One region of the Pseudomonas salmasensis genome, then DNA from elsewhere that is predicted to be linked to it. Evidence: riboswitches for the same ligand, from Rfam matches in the RefSeq annotation. Region 1 holds a riboswitch; each other region holds the start of a gene.

Region 1 (5,189 bases):
GGCGCGCCGATGAAGTGGGGCACGGCAAGAATCGCCAGCCCAAGCCCTTTCAACAGCCAGTTGCGACCGAACACGATCAGCGCCAGGCCGGCGGCGGTGGAGGCTGCGGTGCCGATCCACCAGGTCTGGCGCAGTGTCAGGTCGGCGGCCGCTGTACCGGGCAGTTCCGGTGGCAGGCCCAGGGTGGGTGCCAGTACAAAGGTCGCGTAGCCGGCCAAGCCCCAGAGCAGGCCTTGGGCGGTACGGGTCGGCGCGCGCAGCGTATAGAGGCCGGCGAGCATCAGGGCAAAGCCTACGGCCACCACCAGGTTGCCTCCAGTGGTGGACAGCACACGCTGCCAGCCATCTTCGGGCTCCCAGGCTTGGGCATCGTGGCTGTGTGCAGCAGCGCCAGCGGCGTGCTCATGCACCACTTCGGCCGCTGGTGGGGCTTTTTCGAAGCTTTCTGCCTGCAGAATCAGCGGGGCGACCCAGAAGCTTTGCAACAGAGTCAGCAACAAGGCCGCCAAAAGCCCAGTGAAACCTGCGGTTTGCGCAATACGCTTGATCATGTCGGCAGCTCTCAATGGCACGGGAACGCAGCGCTGTGGCGGGTATCGTGGGCGGCGTTGTGCACCGCCTCGATATGCGAGAACCCGGCGAAATACACCAGGCACGCGCCCAGGATCGACGCGCCGATGGCGGCGGTCAGTCGTTGGCTGAGGGTGGCGGTGCTAGTGGCGGAGTGCGAAGTGCTGCTGATGATCGACATGGCGCGTCCCTTTCAGGTGTCAGGGTGGAAACGAGCGCATGAAAACCCCGCGCGCCAGGCACGCAGGGTTCTGAACAGCGCCCGCCCACCGCGGGTTTGTTATCTGAATTTTTCGGGCCGGTCTCCGGGCTTGCGAGGGGCGGCTCTTTAAAGAGTCCTCCTGAAAGCATCGCCTTCCCATGCAAAAGCACAGTGGCTGTGACGCTTCGCTCGCTTACCGTTGCGGGGGCAGCACCGGACTGGTCATAGGACTATGACGCACCGGTTTCCCGTTTCACCCTGTGAAGGGCACCCGAAACAAGAGGTGTAGGAGAGCATGGGCCGGGGACGGTAGTCAAATGCTGCAAGCCCCTGTAGCCTTGCACCCTCGAGGTTCTTCGGCCCAGGCCGAAGCTAAGAAGGGAACGCGGTTCAAGCCGCGGCTGCCCCCGCAACTGTGAAGGGTTCAGTTGACTGCCACGCCACTGCCGATACGGCGGGAAGGCGCAGTCAGCGTTGGTCGCAAGGCCTGCACACCCCAAGCCAGGAGACCTGCCTCGCGACTGATTTTCCAATTCAACCGGGCGGGGTGATCCGGTGACGAAATCCGCTGCTGCGCGCCGCCGCAGGGCCTGTCGTCCCGTATGCCCGCCCCAAAGGGCATCCGATGAAAACACTGGCCAAACTTCCCGTCACCATCGTTACCGGCTTCCTCGGCTCGGGCAAAACCACGCTGTTGCGCCATATGCTCGACAACGCTCAGGGCCGCCGCATTGCAGTGATCGTCAACGAGTTCGGCGAGCTGGGCATTGACGGTGAAATTCTCAAGCAGTGTTCTATCGGTTGCACCGAAGAAGAAGCCAATGGTCGCGTCTACGAGCTGGCCAACGGTTGCCTGTGCTGCACCGTGCAGGAAGAGTTCTTCCCGGTGATGCGTGAACTGGTCGCCCGTCGCGGTGACCTGGACCATATCCTCATCGAAACTTCAGGCCTGGCCCTGCCCAAGCCGTTGGTGCAAGCCTTCCAGTGGCCGGAAATCCGCAGCGCCTGCACCGTTGACGCGGTGATCACCGTGGTCGACAGCCCGGCCGTGGCCGCCGGCACCTTTGCCGCCTTCCCGGACCAGGTCGACGCCCAGCGCAAACTTGACCCCAACCTGGACCACGAATCGCCGTTGCACGAGCTGTTCGCCGACCAGTTGGCCAGCGCCGACCTGGTGATCCTCAACAAAACCGACCTGATCAGCGCCCAAGACCTGGCGCGTGTGCGCCTGGAAGTCGCCGAAGAACTGCCGCCGGCAGTGAAGATCATCGAAGCCAGCAGCGGTCGCCTGCCTCTGGACGTGCTGATCGGCCTGGGCGCCGGTTCCGAGGCGCATATCGACGCGCGTCACAGCCATCACGACCATCACCATGAAGGTGAAGACGACCACGATCACGATGCCTTCGACTCCATCTCCATCGACCTGCCCCAAGCCGATGAAGCGCTGTTGCTCGACGCCCTGACCCAATTGGTGGTGCAGCACGGCATCCTGCGTGTGAAAGGTTTCGCCGCGATCCCCAACAAACCGATGCGCCTGCTGATCCAGGGCGTGGGCACGCGCTTTGACAAGCACTTCGACCGTGCCTGGGGCGCTGATGAAGCACGCACCACGCGCCTGGTGCTGATCGGTCAGGAGCTGGACGCCGTGGGCCTTGAAGCGCAATTGCGCGCTGCCCTCAGCGTTTAACCATGCACCTGCTCAGGACCCAACCCGGTGGTTTCGTCGCGGACGACAATATTGCCGACCTTGGCCAGACCCCCGCTGAGCTGGTGATCCTGTGCAGCGGCGATTCCAGCCTGGCACTGCTCGCCGAAGCCGCCCAGCAATTGCCCGAGGATTACCCCAGCCTGCGCCTGGCCAACCCGATGCAGGTGCAGAACCATGCCTCGGTTGACCTGTACGTCGACGAGGTGCTGCGCCACGCCAAGGTCATCCTGCTGTCATTGCACGGCGGCATCGGCTATTGGCGCTACGGCATCGAGCGCCTGGTGGAGTTGGCCGAGCGCGGCGTCACCCTGATCCTGGTGCCGGGTGACGACCGCCCAGACCCGGAACTCAGCGGCCTGAGCACCGTTGCTGCCGAACACCGCGAGCGCCTGTGGCACTTCCTGCGCCAAGGTGGCCTGGGCAATGCCCTGGATTTTTACCACTGCCTGGCCAGTGCCCACCTGGGCCGCGACTATGCCTGGGCCGAGCCGCAAACCCTGCCGCGCACGGCGATCTACCACCCGCGCAACGCCAATGCCCGCCTCAATGACTGGCAGGCCGATTGGCACGCCGATTGGCCCGTGGCTGCGGTGCTGTTCTACCGCTCCCATTTACAGGCGGCCAATACCGGTTTTATTGATGTGTTCTGCCAGCGCTTACAGGCGGCGGGCCTCAACCCCTTGCCTATCGCGGTGGCCAGTTTGAAAGAACCCGGCTGCCTCACGGTGGTCGAGGACCTGCTGGATGACGTGCAAGCCGCGGTAATTCTGAACACCACCGGCTTTGCCCAATCGAGCCCGGAAGCGCCGCATTTGCGCCCGTTTCGCCGTAATATCCCGGTGATCCAGGCGATCTGCGCCCAGGACAACCAGCCCGGCTGGCAGGCCAGCGAACAAGGCCTGGGGCCCCGTGACCTGGCGATGCATATCGCCTTGCCGGAGCTGGACGGGCGCATCATCAGCCGGCCGATCAGTTTCAAGGACCTGGCCTGGCGCAGCGAGCGCAGCCAGTCGGACGTGGTGTGCTACCGCGCAGCGCCCGAACGCATGGACTTTGTCGCGGAGCTGGCACGCCGCTGGGTCGCGTTGGCGCGGGTGCCCAATGCACAGAAACGGATTGCGTTGATCCTCGCCAACTACCCAACCCGCGACGGTCGCATCGGCAACGGCGTAGGCCTGGACACCCCTGCGGCAGCGCTGAATATCCTGCGCGCCTTGCAAACCGAGGGCTACCCGGTGGCGGAGCGGCTGCCCGACAGTGGCACCGCGCTGATCCATGAACTGCTCGGCGGCGTCACCAACGATCTCGACAGCCTCGACCTGCGCCCCTGCCATCAAAGCCTGAGCCTTGTGGAATACCAGGCGATGTTTGATCGCTTGCCGGCCTCCAATCGCCAGGCCGTGCTGGAGCGTTGGGGCGCCCCGCAAAACGATCCGATGTGCCGCGATGGCCGCATGATGATCGCCGGCCTGCGCCTGGGCCTGACCTTCGTCGGCATCCAGCCGGCCCGGGGTTACCAGGTGGATGCCAGCGCCGTGTACCACGACCCGGACCTGGTGCCGCCCCATGGCTACCTGGCGTTCTATTTCTGGCTGCGCCATACCTACGGCGCCCACGGCGTGATCCATGTGGGCAAGCACGGCAACCTGGAATGGCTGCCCGGCAAAGGCGTGGGCCTGTCGGAGCACTGCTGGCCGGATGCACTGCTGGGGCCGCTGCCGAATATCTACCCGTTTATCGTCAACGACCCGGGTGAGGGCGCCCAGGCCAAGCGGCGCACCCAGGCGGTGATCATCGACCACCTGATGCCACCGCTGACCCGCGCCGAAACCTACGGCCCGCTGCGTGATCTGGAGCTGCTGGCCGACGAGTATTACGAGGCGCAATTGCTCGACCCGCGTCGTGCCCTGGAGCTGCAAAAAGACATCCTCAAGCTGGTGCGCGAAACCCGTATCGACCAGGAGCTTGAACTGGGCAGTGAGGCGGACGCGGCGGTGTGGCTGCCGCGCCTGGATACCTACCTGTGCGACTTGAAGGAATCGCAGATCCGCGATGGCCTGCATATCTTTGGTGAGTCGCCCGAAGGCCGTTTGCGTATCGACACCTTGCTGGCGCTGTTGCGCATTCCCCGTGGCGATGGCCGGGGCCCGCAGTCGAGCCTGTTGCGTGTGCTGGCCAAGGCGTTCGAGTTGGGGTTTGATCCGCTCGATTGCGCATTGGCCGAGCCCTGGACGGGGCGGCGCCCGTTGGTGTTGCAGAAGATTGACGATCAGTTGTGGCGCACGGCCGGGGATACCCGTGAACGTCTGGAGTTGTACGCGGCACGCTTGATCGAGCAGGCATTGGAAGGGCCCATCGAGCAGTTGGAAGAGCCCGGCTGGGAGGAGGTGAAGTCGGTGGTCGAAAGCCTGCGCATTGTCGTCGCGCCACGCCTGGATGCCTGCGGCCCGGCGGAGATGCGCGGTTTGCTCGATGCCTTGAGTGGGCGCTTTGTCCCGGCGGGGCCCAGCGGTGCGCCGAGTCGCGGTCGGCTGGATGTGCTGCCCACGGGGCGTAACTTTTTTACCGTGGACGTGCGCAACCTGCCAACCACCACGGCCTGGCGCATCGGGTTCCAGTCGGCCAACCTGATTCTTGAGCGGCACCTGCAAGACCACGGCGACCACCTGCGTCAGCTCGGCCTGTCGGTGTGGGGCACCGCCACCATGC
Region 2 (5,189 bases), 1.5 Mb from region 1:
GGGGTGACGTGCTCACCCAGGCTGCGCATGCCCAGGGCGCAGTACAACGCCATAATCTCCAGCAGCCAGCCGATATAGGGCGCCCACGACAACGCCGTGGCCAGCAGGGTCAGCGGCACCACGGCGATAAACCACGCGGTTACGCCATGGCTGCGCCAGCCACGCCCACCGCTATTGAAACGTTGCTCGATGCGCCCGGCGAAATTGCCGAACGCCACCAGCGGATGCCAGCGCCTGGGCTCACCCAGCAGCGCATCCAGCGCCACCGCAGCCACACACAGCAAGGCCACACTCATTGACTCACTCCCCACGTGTTTTCATACAGCATGTCACTTAGCGGTCGCGGCTCGGCCCAGCCTTCAAGCTGCAACATCGGTGCCGGGTAAAACTCGGCCACCGGCCCCAGGCACAACACGGCCAGGGGTTTTGCGCCGGGCGGCAAGCCCAGCAGCTCGGCCAGGGCCTGGGGGTCGAACAGCGAAACCCAGCCCATGCCCAACCCTTCCACGCGCGCCGCCAGCCACAGGTTCTGGATCGCGCAAGAGAGCGAGGCCATGTCCATTTCCGGCAAGGTGCGACGCCCGAAGATATGGCGCTCGCGGTCGTCCATCAACGCTGCGACCAGTACCTCGGCGCAGTCGTTGATACCTTCGACCTTGAGCTTCATGAACGCATCGGAGCGCTCGCCCAACGCTTCGGCAGTGCGCACGCGCTCTTCTTCCACCAACTGTTGAATCTGGCTGCGCAGCGGGCGATCGCTGATGCGGATAAAACGCCACGGCTGCATCAGGCCGACGCTGGGCGCCTGGTGCGCGGCGTGGAGCAGGCGTTGCAGCAGTTCAGGCGCGACACTGCCGCCGCTGAAGTGGCGCATGTCGCGGCGTTCGGCGATGGCGCGGTAGACGGCTTCGCGGTCGGCTTGGGGGAATGCGTTGTCAGTCATGGCCTCTTCGCGAGCAAGCCCGCTCCCACATTTGAAATGCATTCCCCTGTGGGAGCGGGCGCAAACAACGCGGCCACCGCGCCAGGGTTCGACGGAAAATAAAAGTGTACGTAGGAGGCGGTCAATCGACCTTGGCGATAGACCGCTTCAGCCCCGCGCCCGCCGTTAGGGCTCAGGCCACGGGCAATCGGCGCCCATTCGGTGCTGGTCAGCGAATGGTGATAGGTATGCCCACGCAAGGTCCCCTCCGGCAGTTCAACGCTTTGCAGCGCCAGGGCCGCGAGTTTCTTCTGCATCACCGCATCGCCCTGCAACAAGCCAACCAGTTCGGCGCGTGTACCCTCCACATCGGTCAAAGAATCGAGCAGATAGAGCATGCCGCCACATTCGGCGAGCAGAGGCTTGCCAGCGGCGTGATGAGCACGAATGGCGTCCAGCATCGCGGTATTGGCCGACAATGCCTGGTGGTGCAGTTCTGGATACCCGCCGGGCAGATAGAGGCTGTCAGCTTCAGGCAGTTGCCGATCATGGATCGGTGAGAAGAACTTCAGCTCGGCGCCCACCGCCCGCAGCAAATCCAGGCTGGCACCGTAGGTAAAGGCAAAGGCTTCGTCACGGGCGACGGCAATACGCACACCGGCCAGCAAGGGCTCGGCCTCGACCACGTGCGGCGCGGCAAAGGTCACCGGCGGCGGCAGGGCCACTTCGCAACTGCTGCCCAACGCTTGGGCGGCGGCGTCCAGGCGTACATCAAGGTCGTTCAATTCGCTGGCTTGCACCAGGCCCAGATGACGGCTGGGCAGTTCGATGCCGGTCTCGCGGGACAATGCACCGTACCAACGCAAGCCCTCGGTGAGGCTGCCTTCGAGCAATTGCGCATGGCGCAGGGTGCCGACGCGGTTGGCCAGCACGCCGGCGAACGGCAGGTCGGGTTGATAGCGCGCCAACCCCAGGGCCAAAGCGCCGAACGTCTGGGCCATGGCGGTGCCATCGATCACGCCCAGCACCGGTACACCGAAGTGCCGCGCCAGGTCAGCGCTGGAGGGCGTGCCGTCGAACAGGCCCATCACGCCTTCGATGAGGATCAGGTCAGCCTCCCCCGCCGCTTCCCAGAGCAGGCGGCGGCTTTCCTGCTCGCCCACCATCCACATGTCCAACTGGTACACCGGCGCGCCACTGGCACGTTCGTGGATCATCGGGTCGAGAAAGTCCGGCCCGCATTTGAACACGCGCACTTTGCGCCCCAGGTTGCGGTGCAAACGGGCGAGCGCGGCGGTGACGGTGGTTTTGCCCTGGCCGGACGCCGGAGCGGCGATCAATACGGCCGGGCAATGACGGGGCTGATTCAAAGTTCGACGCCTTTCTGTGCCTTGATACCGGCCTGGAACGCGTGCTTGAGCATGCCCATTTCGGTGACGGTGTCGCCCATTTCGATCAGCTCAGGCTTGGCGCCACGGCCAGTGACCACCACATGCTGCATGGGCGGGCGGGCTTGCAGGTCGCTGAGTACCTGGTCCAGGTCAAGGTAACCGTGCTTGAGGGCGATGTTCAGTTCGTCCAGCACCACCAAGCCGATGGAAGGGTCATTCAACATGGCCCGGGACACTGCCCAAGCCGCTTCGGCAGCGGCGATATCGCGCTGGCGGTCCTGGGTTTCCCACGTGAAGCCTTCGCCCATTACATGAAAGCGCACCTGCTCGGGGAAGCGGCGGAAGAACAATTCTTCGCCGGTGCTGTTACGCCCCTTGATGAACTGCACCACACCGCATTGCATGCCATGGCCCATGGCGCGGGCCAACATGCCGAACGCCGAACTGCTCTTGCCTTTGCCGTTGCCGGTCAGCACCAGCAGCAGGCCGCACTCGTTGGGGGAATTGGCGATGCGCTCGTCGATCACGGCTTTTTTGCGCAGCATGCGTGCCAGGTGGCGTTCGTCGCGGTCGGGGGAATCAGTCATGGCAGCTCTCCGTTGGGGCTGGACAAAAACGGCGGGCAGGAAAAAGAAAAAACAGACAGCCAAGCATCGCCCACCGTGATGCTGTTGGATGATCCAGGCCGGTCTCCGGGCTCATGAGTGGCGCTTTTGATAGCAAGCAGCCGAGGGTGCGCCTTCCCATATCGCACGCGATACAGTGGCAAACAGCACCGTCTTGACTCATTTACCGTTGCGGGGGCAGCGCCGGAATCGCGGCAGCACTGTTTACAAGTGCGCTCACTCACCGGCTTCCCTGTTTCACTCCATCGACGCGTACGCCACAGAGCACCTGGAACAAGCCGCGAAGGTTAGTGGGTTGGGGGTGGAGCGTCAATTAAAGCTGGCCTTGTACTTGAACCATCCGCCGTTCGTGCTTCTCTACCCCCTACAGGTATCAAGGAGAAAACCATGCCTAAAACCCGACTCGCCCTACTGATCATGTTCGCCGGCAGCCTCGCTGCGTGTGGCGAAAGCTCGACCCTGCAGGTCGCCGACGGCACCGGGCCCTCACCCCGGCTGCCGGAGCCGAACAAGACGCTGATCCCCACCGTCAATATCGCCCCGGCCATCGGCTGGCCCGAAGGCGCCAAGCCCGTCGCCGCCGCCGGCACCCAGGTGGCCGCGTTTGCCGAAGGCCTGGATCACCCGCGCTGGCTCTACGTATTGCCCAACGGCGATGTACTGGTGGCCGAGACCAATGCCCCACCCAAGCCGGACGATACCAAAGGCCTACGCGGCTGGGTGATGGAAAAAGTCATGGACCGCGCTGGCGCCGGCGTGCCGAGCCCGAACCGTATTACCTTGCTGCGCGATACCGACCATGATGGCGTGGCAGAAACTCGCACGGTGTTCCTGGAGAACCTCAACTCGCCGTTTGGCATGGCCCTGGTGGGCAACGACTTGTATGTGGCCGATTCAGATAAGTTGCTGCGCTTTGCCTATCAGCCGGGTGAAACCGCGATCACCTCCCCCGGCACCAAGGTGGTGGATTTACCGGGTGGCCCTTTGAACCACCACTGGACCAAAAACGTAGTGGCCAGCCAGGACGGCAGCAAGCTGTACGTGAGCGTCGGCTCCAACAGCAACGTCGGCGAAAACGGCCTGGAAGCCGAACAGGGTCGCGCCGCCATCTGGGAAGTCGACCGTGCCACCGGCCAGCATCGCATTTTTGCCTCCGGCCTGCGCAACCCCAACGGCATGGCGTGGGAGCCACAGAGCGGCAAGTTGTGGACGGCGGTCAACGAGCGCGATGAGATTGGCAGTGACCTGGTGCCCGACTACATCACCTCGGTCAAGGATGGCGGGTTCTACGGCTGGCCTTTCAGCTATTACGGCCAGCACGTAGACGTGCGTGTCACCCCGCAGAACCTGGACATGGTCGCCAAGGCCATCGCTCCCGACTATGCGGTAGGCCCTCACACTGCGTCGCTGGGGCTGACCTTCGCCGAAGGCAGCAAACTCCCCACCCCCTTCACGAATGGCGCATTTATCGGCCAGCATGGCTCCTGGAACCGCAAGCCGCACAGTGGCTACAAGGTCATTTTCGTGCCGTTCGAAGGGGGCCAGCCGAAAGGGCAACCGGTGGATGTGCTGACGGGGTTTCTTGATAGCGATGAGAAAGCCATGGGCCGGCCGGTTGGCGTGGTGATTGATCAGCAAGGGGATTTGCTGGTGGCCGATGATGTGGGCAATAAGGTTTGGCGGGTTTCTGCGGCCAAATAATCCATTTGAACAGCGCCACAAAAACAATGTGGGAGCGGGCTTGCTCGCGAAAGCGGTGGTTCAGTCAGAAAGTTTATCGACTGACACTCCGCCTTCGCGAGCAAGCCCGCTCTCACATGGGGTGCTGTGTTCGGCTCAGGGGTTACGCGCAAGATTCGCTGGCAGTACCCGCTTGGCACTCAGGTAGGCATTCTGCCAATACGCTTTGGATAGCGTATCCAGCTTCACGGTACCGCCGGTTTGCGGCGCGTGTACGAAGCGACCCTCCCCCACATAAATGCCCGCATGGCTGACCCGCGAACCACCACCGGTGGCGAAGAACAGCAGGTCGCCGGTTTGCAGGTTTTGTTCGCTGACGTCCTGGGCACGCATCACGATCAATTCACGGGTGGTGCGCGGCAATGAGATGCCGGCAGCGTCGCGGAATACAAAGCCGATCAGGCCGCTGCAATCGAACCCCGAGTCCGGTGTGTTGCCGCCCCAGCGATAAGGCGTGCCGACCAGGCCCAGCGCACGAAAGAGCACGTCTTCGGCAGCCGGCGAGAAATT
Region 3 (5,189 bases), 1.2 Mb from region 1:
TTTACCTTCAGGGTGGCGGGCAGTTTCTGATTGCCCGTGCCGACGGCCAAATCGTGGCCGCGGTGGGGTATCGGCCTTATGACGGTCGCTTTCCCCAGTTGGACTACCAAGGTTGCAAGACAGTGGAAGTGGTGCGCCTGTATGTGCGCCCGGCGTTCCGTCGCTTGGGCCTGGCGGGCCAGTTATACCGCTCGTTGGAGGCGTTGGCGCGGGACGCGGGTGTGGCAGTGGTTTACCTGCACACCCATCCGTTTCTGCCGGGGGCGATTGATTTCTGGCGGCGGCAGGGCTTCGAGGTGGTGGATGTCGAGGCAGACCCGGTCTGGCACACAACCCATATGCACCGCCTTCTGTAGGAGCGAGCTTGCTCGCGAAAAACGTCAACGATAACGCGTGTTTCCTGGATGAACGCGGCGCCTGTGGGTTTTTCGCGAGCAAGCTCGCTCCTACAGGTTCAGTTTCAGTTGGAGCGCAGGCGCAGGATGTGTGCGCCGTCGAACGGGTCCGTCAGGTAATGCCCCTGCACTCCGAACGTTTCTTGCAAACGCTGCGGCGTCAGCACCTCCAGTGGCGTACCCAGCGCCACCAGCCGCCCGCGATCCAGCACGGCCAGGCGATCGCAGGTCAACGCCTGGTTCAGGTCGTGCAGCGCAATCAGGGTGGTCACCGGCAAGCCTTGCACGCCTTTTAAAATCGCCAGTTGATGCTGGATATCCAAGTGATTGGTCGGCTCGTCCAGCAACAAAATCTGCGGGCGTTGCGCCAGGGCGCGGGCGATGTGCACGCGTTGGCGTTCGCCGCCAGAGAGGCTGCGCCAGGCGCGTTGGCTCAGGTGGGTAGCGTCTACGTCGTGCAGCGCCTGGTGCACGATGGCGTCGTCTTCACGCGACCACGGGCTCAGCGCCGACAGCCACGGCGTGCGGCCTAGCGCCACGGCGTCGAACACGCGGATGGCGTCATCGGTGTCGGCCTGTTGCTCCACCACCGCCAACTGTTGCGCGATGGTGCGGCGCGACAACTCACCGAGCCGCTTGCCACCCAGGCGAACTTCGCCGCTGGCCGGCGGGCGCAAGCCGGCGAGCAGTTTGAGCAGGGTGGACTTGCCCGAACCGTTCGGCCCGACGATGCCCAGGGTTTCGCCCGCCTGCACGTCCAGGTCGATACCGTGCAGTAACTGGGCCTCACGCACCTTAAAACCCAGGCCGCTGCAACTGAGCACGCTCATCGTGCGTTCCTCCGGCCAATCAGGATCAGCGCAAACACCGGTGCGCCCACCAGCGCCGTGACCACCCCAACGGGAATCACTTGGCCCTTGATCAGGGTGCGTGACAGCACATCGGCGGCGATCAGAAACAGCGCGCCGCCCAAGGCACTGGCCGGCAGTAACCGCGAATGCCCGGTGCCGAGCAACAGGCGTGCAGCATGGGGAATCACCAGCCCGACAAAACCAATGGAGCCGACGATGGACACCATCACCGCCGTGACCAAGGCCGCACAGGCCACCAGTACAAATTGCACGCGGCGCACCGGGATGCCCAGGGACGCCGCCGAGTCACTGCCGAAGGTGAACGCATCCAGTGCGCGACGGTGCCACAGGCACACCGCCAGCCCCAGGGCCGCCACCGGCACCGCCAACCACACCGACGGCCAGCGCACGCCGCTGAGGTTACCCAGTAGCCAGAACATAATGCCGCGGGCTTGTTCGGAGCTGGCCGACTTGGTGATGAGGAACGCGGTCAGGGCGTTGAACAATTGCGAGCCGGCGATGCCCGCGAGGATGATCTGCCCGGTGCCGCTGGACGATCCGCTGGCGCGGGCGAGCAGAATCACCAGGGCAAACGCGGCCATGGCGCCGACAAACGCCCCCGCCGATAACGACACCAGCCCGCCGCCCACACCGATCAGCACGACGAGCACGGCACCGGTGGAGGCGCCGGCGCTGATGCCCAACAGGTACGGGTCTGCCAGCGGGTTGCGCAGCAACGATTGCAGGATCACCCCGCAGGTCGCCAGCCCGGCACCGCAGGCTGCGGCTACCAGGGTGCGGGTCAGGCGGTAATTCCACACCACGCCTTCATCGATCGGGTCCAGCGCGTAGCCTGCGGCCCAGAGTTTATTGGCGAGCACCTGCAACACCACCTGCGGTTCGATGGCGGTTTCGCCGATGGCCACGCCAGCGAGCAGGGCGAGCAACAGCAGGGCGAGGGCAAGGAGGGTGCGCATCATTGGCCCAGGTCGTAGCCGTCGATGGCGGTAGCCAGTTGTTCCAGGCCGTCGAACGTACGCAGGCTGGCCTGCAGTGCCAGCGCGTCGAGGATGATGATGCGGTTGTATTTCACCGCGTCCATGTTGCGGGTCACCGGGTCGCTGCGCAGGAAGGTGAGTTTCTTTTCGTGGTCGTCGGCGGGGTAGCGGCGACGGTCCATGCGTGCAATCACCAGGAAGGTGGGGTTGGCCTTGGCGATGGTTTCCCAGCCGACGGCGGGCCATTCTTCATCGGACTGCACCACGTTGTGCAGGCCCAAGGTGTGCAGCATGAATTGCGGCACGCCTTTATGGCCGGCCACATAAGGGTCGCTGGCCATTTCGGCGCTGGAGAACCACACCAGTGCGCTGGCCTGCTTCAAACCTTTGCCTTGGGCGGTAGCGATGGATGTGGCCAGGCGCGCCTTGAGCTCATCGTTCAACTGTTGGCCGCGCGCCTGCACGTCGAAAATCTGCGCAAGCTGCTGGATGCTCTGGTAAATCGTCTCGATGCGAAACGGCTGCAACCGCGTGCCGTCGGCGCCGACCAGGTTGTCCTTGGCCTCGCAGTCGGACGGCAGCACGTAGGTGGGGATCTTCAGCTCATGGAATTGCTCACGGGTGCCGACCACGCCTTGCGGGCCCACCACCCATTCCAGTTCGGCGGCCACCAGTTGCGGGCGCTTGGCGATCACCGCTTCAAAGCTTGGCTCGTTGTTGGCCAGGCGCTCGATGCGGTCGTTCTGCGCTTTGTACTGTGGCAACACGTTGTTGAACCACAGCGACGTGCCTACCACTTTATCGCCCACGCCCAAGGCATAAAGCATCTCGGTGGCGGCCTGGCCGATGCTCACGCTGCGGGCGGGCGCTTGTTGGAAGGTCAGGGTGCTGCCACAGTTTTCCACGGTCAGCGGGTAGTGGCTTGGCGCGGCGTGGGCCAGGGCGCAGGCGCTCAAGCCTGCGATCAGGGCGATAACACGTGGCAGCATGGGGCGATCTCCGAGTGAGCCAGGGGTGCAGCTGGGGAGTTACGGCTCGGAAATACGCCCTGGGACGCTACAGGTGCGCAGGGCCAGGATGTCCTTCCCGGACACCCCGCCGGTTAGTGATGTTGCTGGGCCGGCAGGTCTCCTGACTGATGCGTCATCGCCACGCCCCCGCCTTCCCGGACAAGGTCCAGTGGCATTCAGGGGCAGGCTCAGCACCTACAGTTGCGGGGGCAGTTTCGATTGACGCTTGGGCGGCGTTTCGAATTCCCTATTAGTCCCACGTGGGAACCGGCGCCGGTATGGTAAGCCATCACGCCCTGTAGGAGCGAGCTTGCTCGCGAAGAACTTGAGAACACCGCGGGGTATCAGGCGCCCCTGCGTTATCGTTGACGGTCTTCACGAGCAAGCTCGCTCCTACAGGGGGGAGTGGTTAGAGTCGAATGTCTTGGGGGCCGCGGATCAGGGCTTCGATGCGCGTACCGCTGGCGCGCTCTTCGTTGCTGAAGCCGTCGTAGTCAGCCAGTTGGCCGAAGCGAATGCCGGTCAATTGTTCGATCGCAATCACACTGCGTTGGTAGGTTCTCAGTTGGCCGAACACCAGGTCCAATTGGTCCAGCTCGCGGCGCTGGTCGATCATGTAGGCGCTGGCGGACGGTTTGCCGTCGTCGCTGAGGTAGGCCACCACTTTCCAGAATGCCTGGGGGATTTTTACCCCGCGATACACGCGGTCGTTGTCGCTGAACACCGGGCCGCTGAACACCGTGGCCCGGGCTTTCCAGCGCTGGGTGTTGTCGAGGATATAGTCCTCGAGCTCCAGCCAGGTCTTCTGGTTGAAGCCGCTCATTTGTGGCGAGCAGTTGGTGAAGTGGAAGGTGTCGAGGTTGGCCGTGTTCGCGTCGTCGCCCCAGTTGGGGTCCTGGCGGCGCACCAGGTGGCCACGGTCCAGGCCGTTGCCGGCGTATAGGTCTTCACCGACCTGGGCGTCGGTGGGCAGGCGGCCATCGTAGGCCCAGGTGTCGTTGCTGCGCGTGATGTCCAGGTGCTTGGCGCCGTCGATGTTGACGCCAACATACAGTGCCAGTCGTCGGGTGCGCGACATGGTGATGGAGAAATGCGTGTAGTCCAGGCGCTTGGGTTGCACGTCGCCCACCAATGGCTCGCCAACCGTGGGCCAGGGCACCACGAAGTCGCTGAGGAAATCGTCGGCATAGCCAACGCGGTTTTTGAGGTCCTTGGCCGCTGTGACGCGCGGCGTCGTGGCTCTGGCTTCCAGCAGGGTGGGGCTGGGCGCGATCAACGGTCGCAGGTCGGCAAGCCTGGGGCGGTGCGACAGATCGATTTTGACTGTGCGGGCGGGCATGGGCATGTTCCTTATGGGCCTCGGATAAACACCACTGAAACACAAACTCATGACAATTTGGCCCGGGTGGCGATCCCAGGGCTATCCTGAAAAGCGTTACCCGGACGTTCATCACACGCCAAAAAGGAGCCAGCTCATGTGTGTTCGCCAACCGCGCAATCCGATTTTCTGCCTCATCCCGCCGTACATGCTCGACCAGATCGCACGCCACGGCGACAAAGCCCAACGGGAGGTCGCGTTACGCACGCGTGCCAAGGACAGCACGTTCCGCTCGTTGCGCATGGTCGCCGAACCCGCCAAAAGCCCCGCGCGGATGGCATTGGCGGCGGGCAGCGAAAAACAGCGCTCGATCTACAGCGCCAACAACACCGACAGCCTGCCCGGAAAACTGATCCGTGGCGAAGGGCAGCCCGCCAGTGGCGATGCTGCGGTGGATGAGGCCTATGACGGCCTGGGCGCAACCTTCGACTTTTTCGACCAAGTGTTCGACCGCAATTCCATCGACGACGCGGGCATGGCCCTGGATGCCACTGTGCACTTCGGCCAGGACTACAACAATGCATTCTGGAATTCGACCCAGATGGTGTTTGGCGACG

The links. A riboswitch is a leader RNA that binds a small molecule or an ion and turns the genes downstream of it on or off. The one in region 1 is predicted to bind cobalamin.
Positions count from the first base shown of each region.
Region 2: linked by a shared signal. The riboswitch ahead of cobO (cob(I)yrinic acid a,c-diamide adenosyltransferase) and the one ahead of cobW (cobalamin biosynthesis protein CobW) in region 1 are both predicted to bind cobalamin.
Region 3: linked by a shared signal. The riboswitch ahead of HU731_RS06140 (ABC transporter substrate-binding protein) and the one ahead of cobW (cobalamin biosynthesis protein CobW) in region 1 are both predicted to bind cobalamin.

Region 1 covers NZ_CP077083.1:195,582-200,770, forward strand. The annotation lists gene HU731_RS00785 (CbtA family protein) at 1-551, opposite strand, end outside; gene HU731_RS00790 (CbtB domain-containing protein) at 563-751, opposite strand; cobalamin riboswitch at 850-1,062, opposite strand; cobalamin riboswitch at 1,105-1,304, shown strand; gene cobW (cobalamin biosynthesis protein CobW) at 1,398-2,459, shown strand; gene cobN (cobaltochelatase subunit CobN) at 2,462-5,189, shown strand, end outside.
Region 2 covers NZ_CP077083.1:1,731,157-1,736,345, forward strand. The annotation lists gene cbiB (adenosylcobinamide-phosphate synthase CbiB) at 1-296, opposite strand, end outside; gene bluB (5,6-dimethylbenzimidazole synthase) at 293-943, opposite strand; gene HU731_RS07530 (cobyrinic acid a,c-diamide synthase CobB) at 940-2,292, opposite strand; gene cobO (cob(I)yrinic acid a,c-diamide adenosyltransferase) at 2,289-2,900, opposite strand; cobalamin riboswitch at 2,980-3,226, opposite strand; gene HU731_RS07540 (PQQ-dependent sugar dehydrogenase) at 3,327-4,640, shown strand; gene HU731_RS07545 (C40 family peptidase) at 4,776-5,189, opposite strand, start outside.
Region 3 covers NZ_CP077083.1:1,432,646-1,437,834, reverse strand. The annotation lists gene HU731_RS06155 (GNAT family N-acetyltransferase) at 1-356, shown strand, start outside; gene HU731_RS06150 (ABC transporter ATP-binding protein) at 461-1,225, opposite strand; gene HU731_RS06145 (FecCD family ABC transporter permease) at 1,222-2,226, opposite strand; gene HU731_RS06140 (ABC transporter substrate-binding protein) at 2,223-3,233, opposite strand; cobalamin riboswitch at 3,349-3,541, opposite strand; gene HU731_RS06135 (DNA/RNA non-specific endonuclease) at 3,664-4,593, opposite strand; gene HU731_RS06130 (M4 family metallopeptidase) at 4,730-5,189, shown strand, end outside.